Regions from separate parts of the Hyphomicrobium sp. 2TAF46 genome, predicted to be linked through region 2. Evidence: predicted binding sites of a transcription regulator. Region 2 holds the regulator's gene; each other region holds the start of a gene.

Region 1 (5,683 bases), on a different contig from region 2:
GCGGCGCCGGCCGTGTGCCAGAGACGCTTCACCTTAAGGAATGCCGCTTCATGCTGGAGATCGCGCGTGCGCCAAAGTTCAAGCGCGGCAGCGTCCTCGGGCGTCACGTCTCCGGACGTGAGCCTCTCGAGCCAGTCGATCGCTTCCCGCTCGACCGGGTCCAAATCGGTATGTGCCTTGCTCATCTCAATATCGCGCCCTTCGCTCGTTTCCCGCGAGGAGACAGACGACGACTGCAGGAATTCTCACCTCTAAGACGATTCTCGCCGGCCCGATGGACACGCTCACTCTTTCAATTCCTTGTAGCGCGCCAAGCAGTGTTCCAGGGCCAACCGGAGTTCTTTCGTCACGAGCTGCCGAGAGATCCCCAGCCGCTCCGCGATTTCCTGGCGGGGGATGTTGCCGATCCGCGCTGCGAGAAAGATTTCCCGCCGCCGCTCCGGAAGCTCGGCGACGATCGCCTTGAAGGCTGCAAGCTCCGAGCGTGCCAACACGATCTGCTCAGGTGTAGGAGCGGGATCGGGCAATTCGAGCAGGCTTTCGATCTCGACGGGCGATAGGCGTTGCCGCCGCTCGATCCGGTTGCGGTCCTCCGCAACGTTCATCGCAATCCTGAATAGATAGCTGTTCGGATTTTGCACGACACCGATCGATTCCGTCCGCGCCAGACGCAGCCATGTGTCCTGCATGGCGTCGCCGGCGAGATCGGCCGAGCCGAGACGTTGGGTCAAACGGGCCTTCAGGTCGTCATATCGATCAACAAACTGGCGGCGGATGATCGCAAGAGCGTTCTCGGTCATGACTAATCACAGCCCCGCACCACGTCAGGCCCTTGCGGCACGATCAAGATCAGGACCGGCTGCAAGAAGCCGACCGGCGGCGGTTCGTTGAACCGCGCGGTGCGCAAGGCGGAGTCAATCCGCTGGTCGGCGTCGAGGCTACCAGTGGACCCGACGCGCTGTGACCGTCGAACAGTCCCGTTCGATGTGATCCAGAGCACTGCGGTGAAGCGATAGCGTCCGGGACGCGCGCCGTGCGATCGGCAAAGGGCATCGGTAATGCCAGCCTGGATCAGTCCGTAGTAACGACGATGCGCTGGCGATCGCGCTTGCTGTGCAGCCTGCTGATCGGCTGGCGCCGGGAGCAGAACGAAGGTCGTCGCAGCGACAAACTCTGCATTGAGGCCGGTGCCGGATAGGAGCTTCTTGAGCGCCTCATTGGGCGGAAACACGCCCCGGACATCGCCGGAAACGCGGCCCGCAGCAAGGCTCGTGTCATAGACGGCATCGTGTCCGGTGGCATCGACATAGCGACTGAGCGCATCGCCGAGCGGCTGCGAGGGGATATTGAACTCGATCGGCGCGTTCGCCGACCTTGTCTGAGCCGCAGTAGGAAACGTCGCTGCAAACATGGCCGCGACAGACAAACCACATGCGCGGGATAAGGCGGCAACGATGAACTTGGCAAGATCTGGTTTGAAGTCGGCTACGGTCGCTCGAAACATCAACACTGTCCCCGCCCACGCAGATCAAGACAGGGTCCAGCCTCCAAGCGCCACGATCTGCCCGCCGCCGGCTCAAATTGTGCGCCAGCGCACGTCCCAAGCCGACGCTCTGGTTAGGTAGTGAGGCAACATTACGGTTTGACGACAGACGCCGCTGCCACGTCCCCTCCCTACACCGCGGCACGCGCGCGCATCATCGTATTCTATTGCTCATGCGTAAGGCGCGTGAGACGCAGTTCAGCCGCCCATGATCAGGGGAATAGCTGCGAGGAGCATCAACACTGTCGTGAAGCCATGGATGCCGAAGGCGCTCCTGGGCGAGCCTTTCGATGCGAGAACGAGGAGCATGTCGCCAGCGGGGATGATCGCGAGTGCCAGCAGGACGATGCCGACCACCCGGGGGCCGGCCCAAACCATGCAGGCCAGTACGGCCACTCCCGAAGCAATGTCTCGCACCCCTTTGAGGCGAAGCCACCAGGTGATGTTCTGGCCGTCTTCGGGAAGCGGCAGGCCAAAGGTGCGCGTCGCGGCCCTTGGGCTCAGCACATACTGAGCGCCGATCAGGATGATCGCGAGTGCCAGCAGCAGCGCCAGACCAATCGAAATCGAGTGCATTCGTGCCTCCATCCTTGCGATGACATATAATCTATCAGTGCTAGAATATTTAGAATAGCATTGCTAGATTATCAAGCCCTCCTATAATCCAGGAGGTCGGCCGTTCAAAGTCGGGAGATCAGGGATTGGGTATTGCCGAGCGGAAAGGTAGGGCACGGGCTGAGCGCGAGCAGAAAATTATCACGGTAGCACGCTTGATCGCGGAGCGCGAAGGATGGGATGCCGTCACAATCCGCCGTCTAGCTGAAGAAATCGAATATAGCCAGCCAGTCCTATATTCGCATTTCGAGAACAGGGATGCGATTGTTGCAGCAGTTGCTGTCGAGGGATTCAAGGAAATCACAGCAGCGCTTCAGGATGCGGCAAGCGGCTCGACCGATCGCGCCAAGGCGCTCGAGAACGCCGCCATGGCCTATCTCTCCTTCGCCCGGAAGCATCCGGCTCTCTATGATGCCATGTTCACCCTGCAAACGAGCTTACGATTCGCCGAACCGGAAACCGAGCTGGAACTAAAGGCCGCCTTCAAAGTGCTTGCGGCAGTCGTTGCACCGTTTTGCGTCAATGTAGCGGTTGTGGCCGAGACTTTTTGGGCAGCCCTTCATGGGCTCGCCGCGCTCGAGCGCTCAGGCCGAATTCGGCCCAACGTGCGGAGCGAACGTATCGCACTTGTTGTTCGGGCGATCGTGGCCTCGGGAAAGTGCACGTCTGCTCGCGGCTGATACTGAGGACCTCGCCTCGCACATAGCTCTTTGCAAGGCGCGAAGTGTCGGATTTCCCATAAACCTTTGAGCGGCCGACCTCTTTTGGGGGCGGCTCGAGCATCTCAAAAATATCTGTTTAGGGGATCAATTGACGCCCTAAAAGGGCGTCGACTCGATATTGGAGGAGCCTATAACGTATTGATTTTAAATGATTTTGACGAATTGTGGTGCCCCGTAGGGGAGCGGGGCCGGTCTTTAAAATCAATGTATTAGCGAAAGGTTGGACCCCAAAACGTCTCGGCCATTTCCATGGTGTTTTGTCTGATGTGTCCAACCGACGACGCTTTGAGTGCGGTCAGAGCCGCGGCTGTCCCCGAGCGAGCGGACCCCAACGGTCGCTTTGCCGAGGAAGCGGACATCCCACCATCGAACGCGTAAGGCGTCCTGGTACGTCAGCGCGACGCCCGCAATGCCTTCCAGAGCAGACGTTCGTCAAATGACGCGATAGGCCAATAACGGCCATCCCAGACAAGCTGGACTTACCCTTAAGATCGTCGGCTGCAATTCCAATTGCAGACGTCATCTGTATCTGCTGGTGTCGCGTCAGCAAACAGTTGAAGAGCGGACCTTCAGGCTAGGCCGTCGGCGGCGGCAATTGACTCGAAGCAGACCAGTCGCGGGGGAAAACGGACTTAACTGCTATCGAATGACGAGCGGTCATCGTCGATTTGGGCTGACGATTTGAAAGGTTGCGAGGCATCGTACTCGTCGATCACTCAACGGTGTGGCCGCGAGTTTAATCTCACCAACTTGAGGAAGCGGCGTAAGGGATCGATGCACGCAAATTGTTGCCGGATGCTTCTCAGCATGCGGTTAAGACGGCATTTGTATCCGCCACAACAAAGGGCAAGAGTAGCAGAACCGCAACGCTACTTCGCGAAATCGGCCGTGTTGTGAATCTTGTGAACAATTGGGGGCGGTCGCCTCGCTTTTTGTCCAAAACGGCGCCAGATGGATCGTCTGTCGGCTAATCCAGCAACTTCGACGGGCCTGTTAAAATTCGGGGAAGATTCTGAATGTTAGACGCTGCCGCCGATATTGATATCTTAGAGGTGTCAACTCCCGACTGCGTCGCAAACGATTTTGACGGCGAGATCGTGGCACTGAATTTGTCGAGCGGTGTCTACTGGAGTCTGCGCGATCTCGCGGCCGCACTGTGGCGGGATGTTACGTCAGGCCACAACCCGGTAGCGATCGCGGACCGCTTAGCTCAGATAGATTCAAATCTTGCTCATGAAAGCAATCTCGTCATTGCGAATCTTGTGAATGCTGGCCTGCTTCGCCGGTGCAGTTTGCGCCCGGTTGAACTCGAGGCGAGCGAGACGGTGGCACGTGCAGAGGCGGGGGAAATTGCCTTCTCGGTCGAGTCCTATGAGGACATGAAGGACCTGATCCTGGCAGATCCGGTGCACGATACCGAGGAGCACCTCGGCTGGCCCGTCGTACGCAACGACAATGGCGTCCGCGCATGATTGCGAGCGCCCTGTCCGGTGTCGCGCAATCTGATGAAAACCGGCCAAGCGCACAATAGCTTTTAGACGCGCTTGACTTGTTCACTGCGCGACACGCTAAACGCGCACATCAGGTCCGGGTCCGCGTAGCAGATATGTCCATCTGTCTCCACATGCCATCGGCCGCCATGGCCGATCTCTATGCGCGTCGGCTCGGTGGTGCGATCAAAACGAATACTGGGACCGATGATCTGCACTTCCACATGGGCGAGCCATCGTCCGTCGGTAGCCCAGGTGCGGCAAATTTTGCTTTTTACCAATCCCTGGGACCCGATTTCGAGCGGCTGGCGGGAGAGGCGAGCCTCGTCGGTATCGTCGGCCGAACAGACACGCACAACAATCCGACCGAGCCATGCACGCTTTTCAATCCGCGTACAGGCGTCGGCGTGCAGTGGGTCACTTCGCTGGCGCATCTGCCACCGTGGGATGCAGGTTCGCCCTTCCGTCTGCTAATCCACTGGGCAACCGCACAGCGCGGAATGCGCATGATGCACGCCAGCTCTCTCGTCTCACGGCAGCGGGCCATGCTGTTCGTCGGTGAGGGCGGCAGCGGCAAGTCGGGTACGACGCTCGCGGGCATCGCGTCGGGACTTCAGACCGTGGGCGATGATTATGTCGTGGTCACGGCCGATCCTGTACCTCGCGTTCATCGGGTGCATCAGTTGCTGAAACAGGACCCGGCCGGCATCAACCGCGTGCTTGGACCACACGCGTTAGAGACGTCCTTAGCGCTGAATTGGCAGGGCAAGGTTGAATTCGATCCCGAGCTACATTTTAGGGGATGCATGGCCGAGAGTGCTGACGTTGTGGCGCTCGTGCTTCCCCGGATTGCGCGTGCAGATCAGACGACTTTCGAGCCTCTTCGACCGCAGGATTTATTCCCTCACGCAGCCGCATCCATCTGGCAGCAGCTTCCGGGTGCGCAGAAATCAGGCTTTGTTTTTGCCACGGCGCTGACGCGGCGCGTTCCGACGTGGCGGATGAATCTTTCCTCGGACCCGTTTGAGATCGGCAGAGCGGTACGTCGGTTTCTCGATCACGGTGTGACATGACTCCTCACATCGTCAGCGTCATCATACCGATTTTCAACGGTGAGCGGCACCTTAAGGAAGCACTGGCTTCGCTAGAAGAAGAGCCCGGCCTTCAGCTCGACATCGTCATTGTAGATGACGGATCGACGGATCGTTCGCTGGATATCGTCTCTGAAATCAGTCGGCGCGATCGGCGCCTGCGCATCATTAGCGGACCACATCGAGGCGTCGCCGCAGCGCGCAATCTCGGCGTCCAGGCGG
Region 2 (5,683 bases):
GGGGACAGCATGAGCACTGCGGAAAGTATCACTCGGAAGATCGTCGGCATGATGGATCTCGCACGCATAAGCAACGCATCGATTTTAAATCAAATGCGTGCGAGCCGATCTCCGAAAATGAAGAGCTAGTTAATCACCGTCACAAAGCGAAACGGGAAAACGTTGGCCGAAGCGCGGGTCAGGACTTCTTGCAGGAAATCGCGACGGTCTTGTACGAGCCGAAACCGATGGCTCCGGCGCCAAACTGCTGCGCCATGGCGTCGCCGAGCTTCTTGGCCTGTTCGTCCTGCTTGTCGGCATCGGGATCGATGAGTGTCGCCGCGCAGCCTTCGGGGGCGGACGCAAGTTTGATCGCGTCGGTCTTCTCGGGTTGGAAGTCGATGAAGTAGGACGGATCGAAGACCGCGAACGTCAGACCCTCGGCGCCGGGGGGAAGAGGCTTGGCGAGCGGCAGGTGGAAGTAGAGGCGCAAGACGCCATTCGTATAATCCAGGCGCGCATTCGTCGGCGGCGAGAATTCGAGCGGTTTTTCACCGAGCTTCGCAACGGTGAAATAGTTGAATTCCTTCAGGCCATCCATATTGACCTTCAGAAGCTCGGCCAATTCGCTCTGGTCATACTTGCCGTCGTTGTTCGTATCGAGCCCTTCGAGCGCCATCGCTGTGTAGGAATCGTCGAAGCTCCATACGTGGTCGACGCCGGTTACGGAGCCTTTGTCGTAATCGACGGTCAATACGTACGTCACCCACATGTGCGGGTGCGCAGAGACCGGAACAATCGTGGCCAATACGGCAACGAAAATGAAAGCCGCAAGGCGATAGGACTTGTTAAATTCGAGCACGCGCCGCTCAACCCTTTTGCTCTGATGCCGGTCGAATCGCCGGTCGACCCTAACGGACGCATATCGAACCGGCGAGATTGCGACGCTCTATCGGCTACATGGTCTAAGAGATTTGCGCATCCCCTTGCGAATGTTCTCCATTGGTTGTTATATTATACGCTTCAAATTTTGGGGGAATTGAGCATGATCGGCAGGCTAGCGGGATATTTCGGGGCTTTTCTCGTGGTGGCGAAAATCTCCGCGGCGGCTGCAGCGGAGACGCCGAAGGTCGTTGTTACGATCAAGCCCATTCATTCCCTCGTCAGCCGGATCATGGACGGCGTCGGTGTGCCGCAGCTCGTGGTCGAGGGTTCGGCCTCGCCGCATACGTTCACGCTGAAGCCTTCGACGGCCCGGGCCATTCACGATGCTGAAGTCTTCGTTCGTGTGTCCGACCAGCTCGAGCCATTCACGCGGAAAATCGTGGCGTCGTTGCCTGCGAACGTGACGGTGCTGACGCTCGCGGGTGCGGACGGCGTGAAGCTTCTCGATCAGCGTCAGGGCGGCGCCTTCGAGAAGCATGAACACGAGCATGAGCATGAAGAAGCGAGTGGCGCAGCGGGTGATCACGACGACCACGACGAAGATGGCAAGGACGGGCACATCTGGCTCGATCCGCAGAACGCCAAGGCTATTGCCGCCGACGTCGCGAAAACGCTCGAGGCGCGCTATCCGGAATATGTCGACAAGTTCAAAGCCAACACGACCGCGCTTATCGCCGATCTCGACACGCTCGATAGCCAACTGACGGCGGAGCTCAAGGACTCAAAAGGAAAGCCGTTCATCGTCTTTCACGACGCGACGCAGTATTTTGAGGATCACTTCGGGCAGAAGGCTGCGGGCTCGATCACTGTCAGTCCTGACGTGCCGCCGAGCGCCAAGCGGCTGACGGAGGTTCGTCACAAGCTATCGTCGCTCGGCGCCATTTGTGTTTTCGTCGAGCCGAATTTCCAGCCGAAGCTCGTGGACGCAGTCACCGAAGGAACGAACGCGCGTTCGGGAACGATCGATGCCGAGGGGCAAACGCTTAACCCTGGGCCAGGCCTCTACTTCGATCTGATGCGCGGCGTCGCCCACAGTATTTCGGACTGTCTGAACGGGCAGAGCTGAGCCGTTCGATGCCGGCGCGGGCCCTTACTGGGCCGGCGCTTCGGCCTCGCGTCCGTCGAACACGTATCCGGCACCGCGGACCGTGCGGATCGGATCGCTTTCGTTGCCCCGGATCAGCGATTTTCTGAGGCGGCCGATGTGAACGTCCACTGTCCGCTCGTCGACCTCGGAGGACTGGCCCCAGACGCGATCGAGCAGCTGGCTGCGCGACAGAACGCGGCGCGGGCTTTCCATGAAGACTTCCAGCATCCGGTATTCGGTCGGGCCGAGACGCACTTCGCGCGGGCCGCGAGTCACCTTGTGGGCGCCGCGATCCATGGTGATCTCGCCGGAGACGAGGATATCGCTCATCCGCTCGGGCGCCGCGCGCCGAAGCAGAGCCTTGATCCTTGCCATCAACTCCTGAACCGAGAAGGGCTTCGTCACGTAATCGTCGGCGCCGGTCGTCAGCCCCCGCACGCGGTCGGTTTCTTCACCGCGCGCGGTCAACAGAATGATGGGCAGGCTTTGCGTCTCGGTGCGATTGCGAAGACGGCGGCACAACTCGATCCCGGAGATCTTTGGGATCATCCAGTCGAGTATCGCAAGATCGAAACTTTGCTCCGAAAGAAGAAGCTCCGCTTCCTCTCCGTCCGAGGCTTGCACGACGTCATAGCCTTCGGACTGAAGATTGTATTTCAGAAGTTCTGCGAGTGGAGCTTCGTCTTCGACGACGATGATCTTGGCTGGCATGGCTTTTCGTCAGTGTTCCTTCACAAGGTCTTCGTCATTAACGCGGCGTGATCAACGTCGACGACGTCTTGTCGCCCTTCGGCCGATCGTCGGCGATGGGTACGCCGTGAACGAGGTAGTAGACGTTCTCGGCGATGTTGGTCGTGTGGTCGCCGATGCGCTCGATGTTCTTGGCGCCGAACAGGAAGTGCGTGCAGATGCCAATGTTGCGCGGATCTTCCATCATGTACGTCAGCAGTTCGCGGAACAGCGAATTGTACATCGCGTCGACCTGCTGATCGTCGCGCCAGACCTGCATCGCCTTCTCGGCATCGAGCGCGGTCAGCGCATCGAGGACGTCGCGGAGCTGGGTCTGCACCATTTCCGTCATGTGGCGCATGCCGGTCATCAGCGGCTTCGGATAGGGTTCGTTGGCGATCGCGAGAGCGCGCTTGGCGATGTTCTTCGCCAGGTCGCCGATGCGCTCGAGATCGGCTGCGATCTTGATGACGGTCATGATGTGACGGAGATCGTTGGCCAGCGGTTGGCGGCGCGCGATCATCACGATGACCTGTTCCTGCAGCTCACGCTCGAGCTGATCGACCATCACGTCGTCCGAAACGGCCTTTTCGGCGAGTTTCGGATCGCGGCGCTCGAGCGCATCCATGGCCTGCACGAGAAGCTTCTCAGCGTAGCCGCCCATCTGCGCGATGCGGCGATCGAGAAGTCTCAACTCGTCTTCATACGATTTCACGGTATGTTCGTTCATGGTCTCAATTCCTGAAATCCGATTTGGGCTCAACGCCACGCATTATCCGAAGCGGCCGGTGATGTAGTCCTGGGTCCGCTTGTCCGACGGGTTTGTGAAAAGCTTCTGGGTGACGCCAAATTCAACAAGTTCGCCGAGATACATAAACGCGGTGCGCTGAGAAACGCGGGCGGCCTGCTGCATGTTGTGAGTGACGATTGCGATCGTGAACTCGTTCTTCAGTTCGTCGATCAACTCTTCGACCTTTGCGGTCGAGATCGGGTCGAGCGCCGAGCACGGCTCGTCGAAGAGGATGACCTCAGGACGGATTGCGACGGTGCGTGCGATGCACAGGCGCTGCTGCTGTCCGCCGGAAAGGCTCAAGCCGCTGCTGTGAAGCTTGTCCTTGACTTCCTTCCAGAGGGCGGCCTTCTCGAGAGCGGATTCGACGCGGCCGTCGATTTCCGATTTCGGGAGACGCTCATAAAGGCGGATGCCGAACGCGATGTTTTCGTAAATCGTCATCGGGAACGGCGTCGGCTTCTGGAAGACCATGCCGATGCGCGAGCGAAGGAGGTTCAGATCCTTCATGTCGAGGACGTTCTCGCCGTCGAACATCACTTGGCCCTCGGCCCGCTGGTTCGGGTAGAGGTCGTACATGCGGTTCAGGACGCGAAGCAGCGTGGACTTGCCGCAACCGGACGGTCCGATGAACGCAGTGACCTGCCGCTCATAGAGCGGCAACGAGATGTTCTTCAGGGCCAGAGTCGAGCCGTAGAAGAATTTCAGGTTGCTGACCGTGATCTTTTCGGTAAGCCCCGTATCAACGTCTTTTGACATCAAGTTCATTGCTGCGTCCTCGAAGAGCTTAACCAACGTGCGGCGATGCTAAGTGTCAGCACGGCTGCGGTAATAAGTAATGCGCCTGTCCAAGCGAGACGCTGCCAGTCCTCATAGGGGCTGAGAGCGTACTGGAAGATCACAACCGGCAAACTTGCCATTGGAGCGTTGAGATTGGTGCTCCAGAACTGGTTGTTCAGCGCGGTGAAAAGTAGTGGCGCCGTTTCTCCGCTGACGCGGGCGACGGCCAGCAGCACGCCTGTGATCATACCGGCGCGGGCCGCCTTGTAGGCAACCTTGCGGATGACGAGCGATTGGGGAAGTCCCAACGCTGAGGATGCCTCGCGAAGCTGGTTCGGCACCAGCAGCAGCATGTTTTCGGTGGTGCGGACGACCGTCGGGATGACGAGAACGGCGAGGGCCGCGGCGCCGGCGATGGCCGAGAAGTGACCCATCGGACGCACGAGCAGCTCGTAGACGAAGAGGCCGGTGACGATCGACGGCGCACTCAAGAGAATGTCGTTGATGAAGCGGATCACCGACGAGACTTTGCTGAAGCGGCCGTATTCCGCGAGATATGTGCCCGCGAGAATGCCGATTGGCGTGCCGACGATAACGCCGGCGATCGTCATGACGAGACTTCCGGCGATGGCATTGAGGAGGCCACCGTCGCTGCCGGGCGGCGGCGTCATTTCGGTGAAGACTTTCGGTCCGAGTCCGGCGAGGCCCTTGTAGAGCAGCGTCGCCAGAATGACGCCGAGAATGGCCAGGCCCAGAGCCGAGGCCGCCCAGCACAGTCCAACTGTGATGGTGCTTCTGAGACGGCGCCGGCGGTATTTCGAGATGTCCAAGGCCATGATTATGCTCCCGCCTTTTTCTCGATGCGCATCAACATGAGGCGGGCGAGTGCCAAGACGATAAACGTGATGAAGAAGAGGATGAGGCCGAGCGCAATCAACGACGATGTGTAGACGTCGCCGACGGCCTCGGTGAATTCGTTGGCGATGGTCGCCGAGATGGTCGTTCCAGGCGCCAGGATGGATCCCGAGATTCGATGGGCGTTACCGATGACGAAGGTGACCGCCATCGTCTCGCCGAGCGCGCGGCCAAGGCCGAGCATGACGCCGCCGATGATACCGACGCGGGTGTAAGGAATGACGACGTTGCTCACGACTTCGCGCGTCGTCCAGCCCATGCCGTAAGCCGCTTCCTTCAAGACCGGAGGAACCGTTTCAAAGACGTCGCGGCAGACGGCGGTTATGAACGGGAGAACCATCATCGCCAGGATCAGGGCGGACGTCAGGATGCCGATGCCGTAGGGCGGGCCGGCGAACAGCTGATTAAGGATCGGTACGTTCTGGAACGCCGAGATCAGCTCCGGCTGGACGTAGCGC
Region 3 (5,683 bases), on a different contig from region 2:
CGGATCGCTCGCCGCTGCTGGCGTCAACGCTATGTCGAGGATTCCGATCTCGGGCGGACGTTGCGGGCCACATGTGCCGCCCAGCGCATCCGCTAGAAGCTGGTGCCCAAGACATAGCCCTACGAAAGGACGACCCAAGTCGCCGACCCAGCGCCGGATCGCGCGCTTCTCCTCGATCAGCCACGGATGCTCTTCGACATCCCATACGTCCATCGGGCCGCCCATGACCCAAAGGGCATCATAGTTTTCGAGCGGCGGGATGGTCTCGCCCTCGTCAAGTTCGACCGCGTCCCAGGAAATGCCATCGGCGGCGAAGAATTTGCGGAAGATGCCGGGATGCTCACAAGCGATGTGCTGGAAAACGAGAAAGCGCACGGGACCCCCCTATGTATGCTGCGGGGTACTTCCTGTGGCATAGTGGAGAAAAAATTTCCACTGCCACGAAAGTGGTGCAGGCACGGCGTTGGACAGCCTTTGCGACGACGAGGCGACATGAGGGAGTCATCGTCGAACGCTAGATCCGAACATTCATCGCATCCCGGACCAACTTCCGGCGCCACTTCCGAGTGAGGCTTAAATGTCTGCAAAACATCTCATCTCATGCGCATTTCTCGCAGTGTTCGCTAGTGCAGCACCGGCCCTAGCCGACGCCAGCCGGCACAACGTCGTGCTGTTCGTTCCTGACGGGCTGCGCGCCGCCATCGTCACGCCTGAGACTGCGCCGACTTTCGCCGAGATCCGGGATAAGGGCGTTAACTTCGCCAACAGCCATTCGCTCTTTCCGACATTCACCATGCCGAACTCCAGCGGCATGGCCACCGGCCATTATCTCGGCGACACCGGCGTTTTCGGAAATGTCCTCTATGCGGGCTTCCCGATCAAGGCGGCCTCTTCGGCTCGCATGGCGTTCATCGAGATGAATCGCGTCCTGGGTGACATCGACGACCATTTCGCCGGCAACTTCATCGACGAGGAAACAATCCTCAGAGCTGCCCATCAGGCAGGCTTCAACACTGCTGCAATCGGCAAGATCGGCCCGACGCTCATGTTCGATCATACGTCGCGCGGCGGCGGTGAAAGCGTCATTATGGACGATGCGACGGGAACCGAGGCAGGCATTCCGCTTGCTCCGTGGGTAAGTGATGGACTGAAAGCGGCCGGCTTGCCGACGGAGACACCCGGCCGGTTGACCAACAAAGAGAGCGGAAATTTTCGCGAGCCCGGCACGAAGGACGCCAATGTCGTGCAGCAAGGATATTTCGCAGCGGCTCTGACGCAGGTTGTTCTGCCGAAATTCAAGGCCGATGGAAAGCCATTTGTCGTCGTCTTCTGGTCGCGCGATCCGGACGGGACGCAGCATAACCAGGGCGACAGCCTGTTGAAGCTCGAGCCCGGCATCAACGGACCGACGTCGATGGCGGCGATCCGCAATGCGGACTCGAACCTCGCGGCGATCCGGCGGACGCTCGATCAACTCGGCCTTGCTGAGACGACTGACATTTTCGTCTCTGCGGATCATGGCTTCTCGACGATTTCAAAACAAAGCGATACGAGCGGCGCGGCGCGGGCGAGCTACGCCGATGTGCCTCAGGGCATGCTGCCTCCGGGATTTCTGGCGATCGATCTCGCCGCGGCTTTGAACCTGCCGCTTTTCGATCCGGAAGCGGCAAATGCCAAAGTCGAAAGTGGCAATCACCCGAAGAGCTCAGACGGCTTGATTGGCGAAGATGCCAACGCGCCCAAGGTCGCCGTTGCGGCGAATGGTGGCTCGGACCTCGTCTATGTTCCGAGCGGCGATCGCGAACTGGTGCAGAAGTCGATCGATGCGCTGCTTGCGCAGGACTATGTCAGCGGACTGTTCGTCGACGATCACTTGGGCACGTTCGCCGGGACGCTACCGCTTTCCGCGATCAATCTGCAAGGTGCGTCGCTCATGCCGCGACCGTCGATCGTCGTCAATTTCAAGAGCTTCTCAACGGGATGCGCCAAACCTGAACTCTGCACGGTCGTTGTCGCCGATACCGGTCTGCAGCAGGGGCAGGGCATGCATGGAAGCTTCAGCCGTGCGGACACGGCGAATTTCATGGCGGCGTTCGGTCCCTCGTTCAAGAAGGGTTTTGTCAGCGAGGCGCCCGCCAGCAACGCCGACGTCGGGCAGACCATCGCGACGATCCTCGGTCTGATGCCAAAAAGCCATGGCAAGCTCGTCGGCAGAGCGCTCACTGAAGCTTTGACGAACGGCACCGTTCCGACTTGGGAGCGCAAGACGCTCGTCTCCGCGCCGTCGTCATCGGGCCTGCGAACGATCCTCAATTACCAGGTTGCGGGCGAGACGAAATATTTCGACGCGGCAGGTTTCGAAGGACGCACGGTTGGGCTTACGCTGGACGCCGCTTTAGCCGAGACGAAATAAGGCTTCGCGGGTCAGGTCACTGGCCCGCCGCTATATGCCCCGAATTGGTAATCGGGGTGCTACTGGCGGCGGGCTTTGCGACACTCATATCGTTACCGCGCCAGACGAACGTATCTCCCGCCCAGCCTTCGATCCAGAGGAGCGGGAGCAAGGCGTCGCGCAGCATCCATGCGAAGGGTGACTGCCATTTCAGGTGCCAGCCAGCCACCCGCGCCAAGAGCGCCTCGGCGCCGAACCAAATCGCAAGCAGGGCTGCCAATACTACGAGCGGATCCAGATCGTAGCTCGAAGCCGCGGCGACGCCGGCTGCAATCGGCAAAGTCGAGCCGGTCAAAACTTCCGGTGCGTAGAAAACCGGAAACGTTACCCGTCGCAACCTCGCCCAGCGCACTTGGCGTGCCCATACCTGCGCCACGGACCTTGGACCCAATGGCTGTTCAAATGGACGGTCGACGAGGCGGACGTTGAGACCATGAGAGCGGACGATTTTTGTCGCCGCTGCGTCTTCGGCAATCTCCGCACCGAGCGCTACGATGCCGCCTGCGTCGTCGAGAATATCGCGGCGCCAGAGCATCGATTTGCCTTGGGCAAACCCGAGTCCGATCGTGTCGGCGGCGCTTTGCCAGCGCGCCTGATAGGTGTTGAGAAAGGCGCATTCGAGCTCGGCCCAGAACCCGATCGGACGGCTTCCCACAGGTGGAGAGCAGACGAGGCCGACACTTGGTTCGAAGCTGCGGAAGAGATCGTCGAGATAGGTCTTCGGCATCAGAACATTGTTGTCAGCGAGGACGATCCACGGAAACCGTGCAGCTGCCCAGCCCTTGACGATGTTGTTGAGCTTCGGATTGCTCGTTGGCCTCTCGTCGCCGATGAGCAGCTTCGCTTCGACGTGCGGATATTGTGCGATCAACTTTCTGACGAACGGCACGGCGGGGTCGTCCTCGCGAGCCGCACAAAATATGATTTCGTGGCCGGCGTCGCCAAGCTCGAACGTCGAGCGAAGCGTCATCTCATCGAAATGATCGCGGCCGCAAACCGGACGGATGATGCTGACAGGTTCGACGTTCAATCCGCGCTGCGGAGAGCGTGATGAAGTAACGCGGAATAACGCCAATGCGATCGTTACGAGATGGGTGGCCGTTGCCACCAAGCAGAAGACCAGAGCCGCCGTCATGACGAAATCGGCCATCTCACCTCCCCGGCCAATAGTTCAGGCGCTGAATTCCAGGATTCAGTGAAATTTCGACGACAGTTGCGCGACGCCTGTGTGACACGGTGGAAAACTGCAGAGATGCCGCGCCCAGACGAACGTCAAACTTTTAGAGCGCTCGGCGCGCGGATAAGACCGCTCACGTTTTCGGGCGGGCGTTGGCGAGCCGCTGCGCAATGCCGGTAAAAAGATAAGCGCCGAGAAATGCTGCCGCTATTAGACCGATCACCGACGGAAGGCCGTCGTTCAAATCAACTGCGAGCAAAATTGCGTAGGCGATGGCAGCTCCTACGAGGCCACCGAGGGCTGCGACGGCGGTATTGAATATTCCGCGCTGCGATAAGCCGTAGAGAATTCCCACGATCAGGCCCGGATACATTGCCGGCCAAAAGTGATCACCCATAGCTTATGCTCCCGTTTCATCCCTATAGGCGACGCCGGTCTACAGCGCGCGCTTCGTAGCGCTTTTATCAGTCAATCGGCGCCAGGACGAGGGAGTGCAACCGGGAGAGGAGCAAGCCGCGCGCAATGTCGCGGCTTGTTGATCAGGATCAGAGAAAGTTCAGTTCTTCTTGGTGGTAATCTGGTCGTAGATTCCGCCGTCTGCGAAGTGTGTCTTCTGCACCGTCGCCCACGGTCCGATTTTGTCTTCGACCGAAAAGGTCTTGATGGCAGGCAAGTTTGCTTCCTTGAGCACAGCTTCGCTGCGCGGCCGGAAATGATGCTTGGCTATGATTTTCTGCGCGTCATCAGAATAAAGGAAGTTGAGGTAGGCCTTGGCGACATCGGCTGTCTTACGCTTCTCGACAATCGTATTGACGATCGCGATGGGCGGCGCGGCTTCGACGCTGACTGACGGATAGACGACATCGAAATTTTGGCCATCGACCTCGGCCTTGATCAGCGCAGCTTCGTTCTCGAACGTGACCAGAACGTCGCCGATGGCGCGCTGCGTGAAGCTCGTCGTAGCGCCGCGCCCGCCGCCATCGAATACCGGCACATTGGCGAACAGCTTGCCGACGAAGTCGCGCGCCTTGTCGTCCGAACCTAGTTTGTCGTGGGCATAGCCCCATGCCGCGAGATAGGTGTAGCGCCCATTGCCGGATGTCTTCGGGTTGGGAATGACGACGGAAGTGCCGGGCTTTACGAGATCATCCCAATCGGCGATGGCCTTCGGATTGCCTTTGCGGACCAGAAAGACTGTGGTTGTCGTGTAAGGCGACGCGCCGTGCGGAAATTTCGTACGCCAGTCGCTCGAAACCACGCCTTTGCTCACGAGAAAATCGAGATCCGTCGGTTGATTGAGCGTGACGACGTCAGCCTCGAGGCCCTCGGCCACGGATTGCGCCTGCTTCGTCGATCCGCCATGCGATTGCTTGACTTCGATGTCGTTGCCCGACGACTTCTTCCAGCTCGCGGCGAATGCCGGATCGATGTCTTTATAGAGTTCTCGCGACACGTCGTAAGACGCATTGAGAATGCTCGTCTGCGCGAAAGCTCCAGGCGCTACCGCCATCAAAAGAGCAGCCGTCAAACCAAGCCGCGATACCACTCGCCCCATAGTCATATGCAGATCCCTTTTCACATTTCAGAGTACTTCGATTGCTTATTTCAAAGCAGTATGGAGTGGAGAACGAACAAAAAGTCACAAGCTTTTCAGCCATCCTTGGAAAAAAAGACCGGCGGCCATGAACAGCCACCGGTCTCAAGGTTCCCGCTCGCAGCGTGCGGGCGGGTCCAGGGATGGAGATGCGCAGATAGGCTTGCGTGCTCGTGCGCTAGAAGTCTGGCGATGGCCCGACCGGCGCCGGATACGGAATCGGATCCGGATGCCAGTCTCGATCGGCCACCAACGTCAAGCGCCGGGAGGGAACTTGTTTCGTTCGCGTGTCCGCGACCCGTTTTGGTTCAAGACGCGAACTTTTGGCTTCGCTGATGTACCTGCTCATAGGGCAAATGCCTCCTGCGCGCGGGCGGAGACGCGCCGGCGACGCCGGCTTGCCTGATGAGCGATCGCCGCACGTTCGGCGAGAAGCGGATTTGCGAAGCGCCTTCCTTCG

The links. The regulator PhoB, encoded in region 2, activates phosphate uptake and scavenging genes when phosphate is short. The targets are predictions, from matches to a motif close to TGTCATNNANCTGTCAT.
Region 1: a site for PhoB is predicted at 1,635-1,651, ahead of AB4Z24_RS21695 (STN domain-containing protein). Genes of this name have one in related genera too.
Region 3: a site for PhoB is predicted at 3,659-3,675, ahead of AB4Z24_RS13270 (ceramide glucosyltransferase). Genes of this name have one in related genera too.

Annotation. Positions count from the first base shown of each region.
Region 1 covers NZ_JBFRFO010000015.1:1,641-7,323, forward strand. The annotation lists gene AB4Z24_RS21685 (FecR family protein) at 1-185, opposite strand, end outside; gene AB4Z24_RS21690 (RNA polymerase sigma factor) at 285-800, opposite strand; gene AB4Z24_RS21695 (STN domain-containing protein) at 803-1,504, opposite strand; gene AB4Z24_RS21700 (DUF4267 domain-containing protein) at 1,742-2,119, opposite strand; gene AB4Z24_RS21705 (TetR/AcrR family transcriptional regulator) at 2,245-2,838, shown strand; gene AB4Z24_RS21710 (hypothetical protein) at 3,897-4,352, shown strand; gene AB4Z24_RS21715 (hypothetical protein) at 4,487-5,443, shown strand; gene AB4Z24_RS21720 (glycosyltransferase family 2 protein) at 5,440-5,683, shown strand, end outside.
Region 2 covers NZ_JBFRFO010000002.1:533,948-539,630, reverse strand. The annotation lists gene AB4Z24_RS06465 (hypothetical protein) at 1-50, opposite strand, end outside; gene AB4Z24_RS06460 (DUF1007 family protein) at 179-841, opposite strand; gene AB4Z24_RS06455 (zinc ABC transporter substrate-binding protein) at 1,025-1,990, shown strand; gene phoB (phosphate regulon transcriptional regulator PhoB) at 2,015-2,722, opposite strand; gene phoU (phosphate signaling complex protein PhoU) at 2,760-3,470, opposite strand; gene pstB (phosphate ABC transporter ATP-binding protein PstB) at 3,513-4,298, opposite strand; gene pstA (phosphate ABC transporter permease PstA) at 4,295-5,146, opposite strand; gene pstC (phosphate ABC transporter permease subunit PstC) at 5,149-5,683, opposite strand, start outside.
Region 3 covers NZ_JBFRFO010000006.1:8,248-13,930, reverse strand. The annotation lists gene AB4Z24_RS13280 (type 1 glutamine amidotransferase) at 1-375, opposite strand, end outside; gene AB4Z24_RS13275 (alkaline phosphatase family protein) at 578-2,413, shown strand; gene AB4Z24_RS13270 (ceramide glucosyltransferase) at 2,430-3,602, opposite strand; gene AB4Z24_RS13265 (hypothetical protein) at 3,763-4,026, opposite strand; gene AB4Z24_RS13260 (sulfate ABC transporter substrate-binding protein) at 4,186-5,190, opposite strand; gene AB4Z24_RS13255 (hypothetical protein) at 5,569-5,683, opposite strand, start outside.